DNA from 2 places in the Oceanobacillus sp. FSL K6-3682 genome. Region 2 is predicted to be linked to the other one. Evidence: riboswitches for the same ligand, from Rfam matches in the RefSeq annotation. Region 2 holds a riboswitch; the other holds the start of a gene.
What was found. Region 2 has a riboswitch for S-adenosylmethionine ahead of MHH51_RS09030 (5-methyltetrahydropteroyltriglutamate--homocysteine S-methyltransferase). Riboswitches for the same ligand answer to the same signal wherever they lie in the genome.
Positions count from the first base shown of each region.

Region 1 (4,426 bases), 2.3 Mb from region 2:
AAAGACCTATACAGCTATTCTCACGACACTGATTGGTACAGGTGTATCTCTGGTTATTGCTTATGTAGCACTACAGTTCACTGCTGAACAGGGCTTACGCTATGAAGAGATGGCATTTCTAACCCGGAATCCGCAAACTATCTTTATGGCAGGACTTTTGATTGGCTCATTAGGAGCCGTCATGGATGTTGCTATTACCTTGTCTGCTTCCATGTTTGAAATGTATGAGAAAAATAATCATATTAGCCTAGAAACATTAAAAAAAGCCGGATATGAAATAGGCAAGGATATTATGGGTACAATGACAAATATTCTATTTTTTGCCTATGTCAGCGGATCGATTCCAATGCTGTTAATTTATTTTAAAAATGCAGCTCCATTCGGTTTTACTGTATCCATGAACCTTTCTCTTGAATTAGCACGTGCTTTAGTTGGCGGAATTGGTATTGTCCTGACTATTCCTATTGCTGTGTATATATCTATTTTCTTCATCCGCAGAAAGCAGGCGAAATTATGAATGTACTCGTATTACTGGCAATCGTATTATTTGCACTAATGGCTTGGGTTGGCGGAATGAAGGGTGTTCGGTCCTTTATCGCACTCTTTATTAACTTTCTCATTGTTCTGATGGCTGTTTTCGTCATGAATGACCCGTCCGGAAATCCGATTATTATTGCGCTTATCGCGGTCGGCTTTATCAGCGCGGTCAGCCTCTTCTTCATTAATCAGGTAAATAATAAAACAATGCTTGCTTTTTTAGCGACGATTGCAACGACGGTTATCTTAATCTTTTTCATTATTATTCTGACCGAACAATCCATGATTTACGGACTCGGAGAAGAAGAGTCTGGCGAAATAACCACGTTCAATGTGCATATCGGTCTTAATTTTGTTCAAATTGCTACAGCAGTTATTCTGATGAGTACCATTGGAGCAATTGTGGATACGGCCATTTCCATTACCTCTCCAATGCGTGAAATTTATGAGCAGAATCCGGAGATTTCCAGAAAAGATTTATTTTTAGCGGGTATCCGGATCGGCCGAGATATCTTAGGGACAAGTACAAATACATTGTTCTTTGCCTTTTTCGGAGGCTATATGGGGCTGTTAATCTGGTTTAAGGATTTGGATTACTCGGTAGGCGATATTATGAATGCGAAAGTGTTTAATGATGAATTGCTGACAATCTTTATTTCCGGTGTCGGAATCGCCCTGGTTATTCCAATTGCCGCTCTGATGAGTGCGTATTATTTGAAGAGAAAAAAGAAGGATATCGTGTTAGAGGATAATGAATAAACAAAAATATAATCTAGTTATAAGAGAGCCTAGCCGCTGCAAAATCAGTGTCTGGGCTTTCTTATATATTTTATATTATAAAAATTGAATTATCCTTCTTGAAAGAAAACTTTCAAAGTCTCTCACTCAAAAGTACCGAAAATCACTACCATTGCCAGAAAATTCATTATGAACAGCAACACTAATCCAGTTTAGGTTACATACGTTTTTTTGTTTAAATGTAAATATTAAATCTATTTATATAGTAAAAACATGATTTTTACATTAGAATAAAAAAAAGACATAAGGGAGGCCAAACTAAATGATTAAAGACTTCAAAGAAAACTTTCAACGTCATGCGATACTCCGTGCAGTTATATTTATATTCATCGGTGCAGCTATTTTTATTAATCCAAATGGATTCTTGCATTTTGTGGGTTATTTGATTGCAGGGTATCTAACTTTACTAGGTGTTATTAAAATATATCAAAGCTACAAATTAAAACAACAGACCGGCACTTATGATATAGGTTTAGCAGGCGGCATTCTTTTAATTGTATTGGCTGCTGTCTTCATTTACTTTGCACCAACACTTTTCTCGATTTTACCGTTTTTATTAGGTTTAGCGATTATCATCAATGGACTAATGCAACTGATTGTAGCCTTGAATATAAAAAGTACTGGCTGGACTATTTTTTGTATTCTCCTCATGGTTGGAGGAGCTGTTCTTGTTTTTAACCCTTTCAAAAGCACGCTTATACTATTTCAAACCTTTGGCGTCATTCTGACATGTATAGGAATCTCTGAAATTGTGGGACATTTTCAAAATAGAAGAAAATAATAGATATTAAAGATGTAACTTATTATTTCTGCTTATATATCTATATTTAGCACTCTTTCTAAAGCCATTGACTTTTCATATATTTCATATTAAGATATAACAACAGTTACATAAGAACTCTTATTGAGAGTGGCGGAGGGACTGGCCCGACGAAGCCCGGCAACCTTTCTAGAATTCGTTCTAAAAAAGGTGCTAAATCCTGCAAAGCGCATTATGCGCTTTGGAAAATAAGAGAGGACGTTTAGTAAATAAACTTTTTCAACCTCTCTAGAGCAAATAGAGAGGTTTTTTATGTAACATTTAAAGAGGTTGTTCAAAAAGTCCAATAAATATAATACGGTGAATTTCTCCGTACTTTTTGAATTCTATTTAAAGTTATTTTAAAAGGGGACATCTTATCATGCAAATAGCTACTATAAAGGGCTCACCAGGCCATTATCAAATTGGTGAAGGTGCTCTGAAACACCTTGCAGAAAACTTGAATGATCTGCATGTGGAACGAATTGCAGTCGTTACCGGCAGAACTGCCTGGGAAAAGGCAAAACCATATCTTTCAGCTGCAATTACAGATAACATAAAAGAGAAAGATATACATTTTGCAGATGGGCATTGTACTGTCGAACGAACCAGCAGACTTGCAAAGATTTATCAGGAACAACAGGTTGATGCTGTCATTGGTATTGGCGGCGGAACAGCTTTAGACATAGCGAAAGCATCCGCTATAAATGCACAAATAAAAAGCATCTTAATCCCAACCATTGCAGCAACTTGTGCAGCATGGACCCCGTTAAGTGTCTTTTATCAGGAAGACGGAGCGCATTCTCATTATACAGAATTTCCTGAGACCAATACATTGGTCATAGTAGAACCGGCAATTATCGCAGAAGCTCCTGTAAAATATTTAAAAGCAGGGATTGGCGATACGTTGGCAAAATTCTATGAAGCCCGTTCTTTAGTGGAAGCCTTCTATCCTGCTGGTACACTTCCAGTCTGGCTGCAAATTTCTCAGTTCGCAGCCCGTTCCTGCAAAGATATTTTGCTTGCTGACAGTAAAGCAGCAATTAAAGCTTGTGAAAATAATCAGGTGACAGATGCACTCATTCGCGTTATTGAAGCCATTATTGCAACAGGTGGTATGGTTGGAGGCTTTGGCGGGAAAGCTGGACGTATTGCCGGTGCACATTCTATTCATAATGGTTTAACAGCAGCACCGCAAATCGCTGATTCCCTTCATGGGGAAATCGTATCCTACGGTATTTTAGCTCAACTTGTCATAGAACAGGATATTGAAGAGCTTCATATGCTCTTGAATTATTATGAAGCATGGGGCTTTCCAACAAGCTTGGCAGACTTCTCCATACAGACAGATGATCAGGAGCTGTTGGAAGCTATTGCGAAGAAGGTTACCCGTGAAGAGGAATCTATTCATTTGATGAAGAAAGAAATCAATGCAGATAAAGTTATTAGTGCATTCTTACAACTTGAAGACTATTCAAAATAAAAATGAAAGTAGGAAGATCTATCATGAAGAAATATTTACTTAGTATTACAGCTTTATTACTCGTTTTCCTTGCTGCCTGCGGCGGAGATGACGAAAGCGGCAGTGAATCAGACTTACTTGAGGATGGTGTACTGACAGTCGGTGTAACAGCCGGGCCGCATGAAGAAATTGTTGAAAAAATAGCTGAAATTGCAGCTGAAGATGATTTAGAGATTAAAACGGTTGTGTTTAGCGATTATGTCATGCCGAATGTTTCTTTAGACGAAGGTGATATTGACATCAGCAGCTTCCAAACAGAACCTTTTATGGACAGTATGGTTGAAGAAAGAGGCTTAGATATTGTTAAAGTAGCAGATACTGTAACTTTCCCGATGGGGGTTTATTCTGAATCTGTTGATTCGCTTGAAGATATTCCAGACGGTGCAACATTAGGTCTTCCTGGAGACCCTACCAACAGCGGACGTGCTTTATTATTATTTGAACAAGCTGGACTTATCAAATTAGAAGAAGGTTTAGGTGTTAACGCAACAGTAAATGATGTTGTTGAAAATCCAAAAAATCTTGAGCTGCTTGAGTTAGATTCTGCGCAAATACCAAGGCAGCTTGGTGAAGTAGATGCAGCGGCAATTAATTCCAATTTTGCAATTGAAGCTGACCTTTCCCCTAAAGATGATTCTATCTTTATTGAGCAAGACTCTACCTTTGTTAACTTAATTGCAACCCGCACAGAAAATAAGGATGATGAAGTAGTTCAGCAATTTATTGATCTTTACCACACAGATGAAGTAAAAGAATTTATTGAAGAAAAC
Region 1 is NZ_CP150263.1:4,341,142-4,345,567, forward strand. Features, by position in the region: gene MHH51_RS21050 (YibE/F family protein) at 1-517, shown strand, start outside; gene MHH51_RS21055 (YibE/F family protein) at 514-1,296, shown strand; gene MHH51_RS21060 (DUF308 domain-containing protein) at 1,598-2,116, shown strand; SAM riboswitch class I at 2,234-2,350, shown strand; gene MHH51_RS21065 (iron-containing alcohol dehydrogenase family protein) at 2,517-3,617, shown strand; gene MHH51_RS21070 (MetQ/NlpA family ABC transporter substrate-binding protein) at 3,641-4,426, shown strand, end outside.
Region 1: it holds a riboswitch for S-adenosylmethionine, as region 2 does, so the genes downstream of both, MHH51_RS21065 (iron-containing alcohol dehydrogenase family protein) here and MHH51_RS09030 (5-methyltetrahydropteroyltriglutamate--homocysteine S-methyltransferase) in region 2, are expected to answer to the same signal.

Region 2 (4,426 bases):
CTTATATCAGATCTTTTTTAAACAAAACTCTATCATTATTCAATCCATCATAATTCGCCTTTACAGACACCCCGTCTACTATTTTATCTCCATGTTCAATAACAAATCCCATTCTTTGATGAAAGGCAATTGACGTTTTATTTACTGGTGAAGTGATGCAGCGGATGACACTTCGATTTGCCATTTTAACCTTGGCGAAGAATTTTTCATAAAGGACTTTTCCAATATTTTTCTTCCGGTAATCCGGATGGACACCAACAAAATGAATATAGGCTTCATCTAACTCATCCTGGGACAGGAACCCGATTACAAATCCTATAATTTCACTACCTTCTTCTGCAACAAAGCTTGTATTTTTAAAGTGATTAAAAAATAACTTAGGCAGCATACCTGCCATATCACGGCCGCCCCACCAATCATTTATCCTTGGAGCCAAGACATCATAATCAGAGCTTATTAAACTGCGTATCTCCATTTTATACCACCTTATTAAGTTATATTATCCATTTAAAAAGGAATAAAAATAGCCGAATATTCTTATTGTACATTTCTAATATATCAAAAAATTATATTAATGTCTTTCCCTGTTTAAAATAAACGCCGCTATAAACATATGTAGAATGACATTAAAAAGGAGACTCGGAAAGATCCCTCTCCAAATCCCCTTTTTCTAGTAAAATTTATTTCCACACGTCTTCTGCTATTTGAACAACATGGCGGATTTTTCCCCATTGCTGCGCCTCAGTCAGCAAATTCCCTTCTTCTGTGGAAGCAAACCCGCATTGAGGGCTCAAACAAAGCTGATTCAACGGTACATATTCCGCAGCTTCTGCTATTCTTGCTTTAACAGCCTCTGGATCTTCCAGTTCACTGAATTTAGAAGTGATAAGCCCAAGCACAATATACAAATCATCGCGGTTCACATGACGCAGCGGTTCAAATCCGCCCGAACGATCATCATCAAATTCCAGGAAAAGTCCATCAACCTGCAGACCTCCAAAAATGGTTTCTGACATGGCTTCGTAACCGCCGCTTGACATATAGGTAGACTGAAAATTTCCCCGGCAAATATGCATCGTCACCAGCATATCATCCGGTCTGTTTGCAATCGATTCATTAATTGCTCTTGCACATAATTCCGCTGTTTTCTCGGGATCTCTTCCTTTTTCAATCAAAGAGTTTCTCCCCTTTTCTGAGAAAAAGGTTGCCCAGGAAGTATCATCCAGCTGTAAGTAGCGGCAGCCTTCATCATATAATGCCTGAATGGCTCCTTGATAAGCAGTAACCAGGTCATCGATAATTGCTTCATCACTTTCATAAATACCCTTTTCAAAATCCGCCCGGAAAAAGAGCATATTCGGACTTGGAATCGCAAATTTGGCAACAGCATCTCCGGCAATACCATGAAGAAATTTATAATGCTCAAGCATATAATGGTCACTGAAACCAATTTTACCTGTTACTTTAATACCCCGCTTTTTGGTTTCTACTCCCGTAAACTGTAAACCTTGTTCAGCGGTGTAACCTTCTACACCATCTAAGCCTTCCAGAAAATCAAAATGCCACCAGGCACGGCGAAACTCGCCATCTGTCACTGATTGAAGACCGGCTTCCTTCTGCTGCTCTACCAGTTTGATAATTTCCTCATCTTCAATCTGCCGCAATTGTTCAGGACTGATTTCTCCTTTTGCTTTTTGCGCGCGAGCTTCCTTTAAACGCTGGGGACGGAGAAAGCTCCCTACATGATCTGCTCTGAACGGAGCTCGTGTATTTTTTGTTTCTGTTGATATTGTCATCGAATACCCCTTCCTCTCTACCTGCTATCTTCATTCTATAATCCAATTAAAAAACCCCTTCTGAAAATAGAAGAGGTTTGGTATAGTAAAATCTCTTCTTATCTTCAAGCAAAAATGCTTCTGGAATTAGCACAGTACAAATTAGTGTCTGCTGCTAAGGCTTCAACGGGCCAGTCCCTCCACCTTTCTGGATAAGAATATATGGAATTATACGAATAATTACAGATTACTTTACATGGAAGCGTTGGATTCGTCAAGGGTAATCCCAAAATATAGGGATCCTGCTGCAATTGATTTAAAATCAAGATAGTGTCAGCTTTTTTTATCAGAAAAAATTTTATAATCTTCGCTGATAACAAAAGCAGACAAATACAAGCAGAAGAATAAAATGGCTGTTCCTTCCCATGATATATTAATTCTCGTAAATAGAGGCTCAATAAAGCTTTTATAAAAAATAACACTACATAGCAGCTGCACCATATAACTCAGAAACATTACCTTCTTCGTTTCTTTCATCTTTGCCAATTTAAGAATAAACTGATATAACAGATTAAAAATTATTCCTACAAGATAAGAAAGAAAAAGCAAGCCGCCAAAATAAAGAATATTAATGAAAATATTATCAAAGAATCGTATTTCAATAAGATTCCAGCCTGCTAAGATATTTGATAAGCCATATATTATCATAATGGGGATGGCCACAATAACTGCTGCACTAACAATTACGAGGCCGGCAAGAAGCAGATTAGCAATAAGGTTGGAATAGTCTATTTTTTTCTTGTTCAAAATTTATAGGACCGCCTTCCTTTGTATAAACCTTTACTATATATAAGTTTCTAAAAAAATATTTTAATCGTTCCAAATGAGGCTACTTACAATTGTATCATAAATGAAGTACAATACAGTTGTTCGTTACTCTACTACAGGATTATTATGCAGGAATACTCTTTAATTGTTCTACAACAAAAAACCACAGCACTATCTAATATTAGATACACTAATGGTTTGAAATAATCTATGATTTATTTATTATTCTATCAAACAATAAATTTACTTTATTTGGAAAATATGTTCACTTAGCTTTCTTCAAAATATTCACGTCTGCCCTGGTAGATAATAATTCTGTTGATAAAACATCTAATTTAGAATCTACTTTGTCTACCTTTTCTTCTAATGAAGTAACCCTTGAATCCAGTCTGTCTACTTTTTCTTCTAATGAAATAACCCTTGAATCCAGTTTATCTACTTTTTCTTCCAGTGAAGTGACCCTTAGATCCAGTTTGTCAACCTTTTCTTCCAGCGAAATAACTCTTGAATCTAGATTATCTACCTTCCCTTCCAGTGAAGTGACTTTTGAACCCAGATTATCTACTTTTTGTATTAATTCCTTTATAGCTAGCATTAAAGCTTCATTTGTCACTTTTACTTCTTTACTCATGCAAAATCGCTCCTTCACCGCTTAAATACGATATTTTTATTATACAATATGTGCTGTTTTTTTTCATCCCCTCTCCTGGAAATTTTATATTAAAAAGGCTTCTATCAAAAAGGAAAAGAAGACTTTTAATAAATAATTTAAAATGAACATACTTGCTCTGTTGCGACCAAAACCTGCTTTTGAAAATAAAACCTTCAGATCAACCTCAACTTGTATAAAACCCTTTTTTAAACATTTGATACCATTCTTTCAATTCAGCCTGCTCCATAATCTCAAAGTATTTTAGAATTTCTCTCGCAAACTCAACTGCAGCTGTTCCGTTAGCGGTAATAAATCCCTTTGTTGAAACGGCCTGTTTTTCGATGAAATGCTCTTTGCCTTTGTAACCCGGGGCACCTTTTATTAAATGAGCAGCTGAATTTCCGGTATGTTTGATATGGTCTAAATATCCTTTGTCTGCCAGGAATGTGCAAGCATCACATATTGCTGCAACCGGGATTTTCTTTTCTACGCACATATCTACTACTGATTTAACAACTTCATTTTGCGGTTTCGCCCAGGTTGTACCTCCAACCATAATAAGCATATGAAAATTTTCGGGTATTTCATTGATTGTGTAGTCTGGAATAACAGTAAATCCGCCCATTGATTTGACCGGATTCTTGCTAAGGGATAATGTTTTTACAGCATATCCGGTTTTCGGGTTATTTAATTCGGAGCAAATATAAGATCCCTCCCAATCTGCATAATTCTCTGGCAGAAAAATCAAAATTTCTTTTTTCATAGGTTTACACTCCTTTTTGATAAGTTTACTTTATCTTTTTTTATTATGGCTAATTCAACTGTCTTCCATTGTTCATCTATCTCAGTAAAAATATATTTATCATTTCGAATATTCCGCCATTAAATATTATAAAATCCTTAATCTAGAGTAAACATAAATATTTGGGCAACGATAACTTTTCTAAACAGATATTATAGCGTATCGTTTCATTTTGGTTCATCGTAAATCAAAACTTTCAACCTTATATCAAGGTTACCAAACAAACGTTCCTAACACAAGTTATTTTTCTAATAGTTTATTCTATATTAAATACTGTTTTTCCATATCAAAATGTCAAAGTAAGTGAAGATGGAGTTACTACTTTAAAATAACGCTCAGACTAAGGAATACTCCCGCCAGCCTGAGCGG
Region 2 is NZ_CP150263.1:1,781,669-1,786,094, reverse strand. Features, by position in the region: gene MHH51_RS09035 (GNAT family N-acetyltransferase) at 2-475, opposite strand; gene MHH51_RS09030 (5-methyltetrahydropteroyltriglutamate--homocysteine S-methyltransferase) at 681-1,796, opposite strand; SAM riboswitch class I at 1,892-1,994, opposite strand; gene MHH51_RS09025 (hypothetical protein) at 2,109-2,582, opposite strand; gene MHH51_RS09020 (hypothetical protein) at 2,869-3,234, opposite strand; gene MHH51_RS09015 (type 1 glutamine amidotransferase family protein) at 3,440-4,018, opposite strand.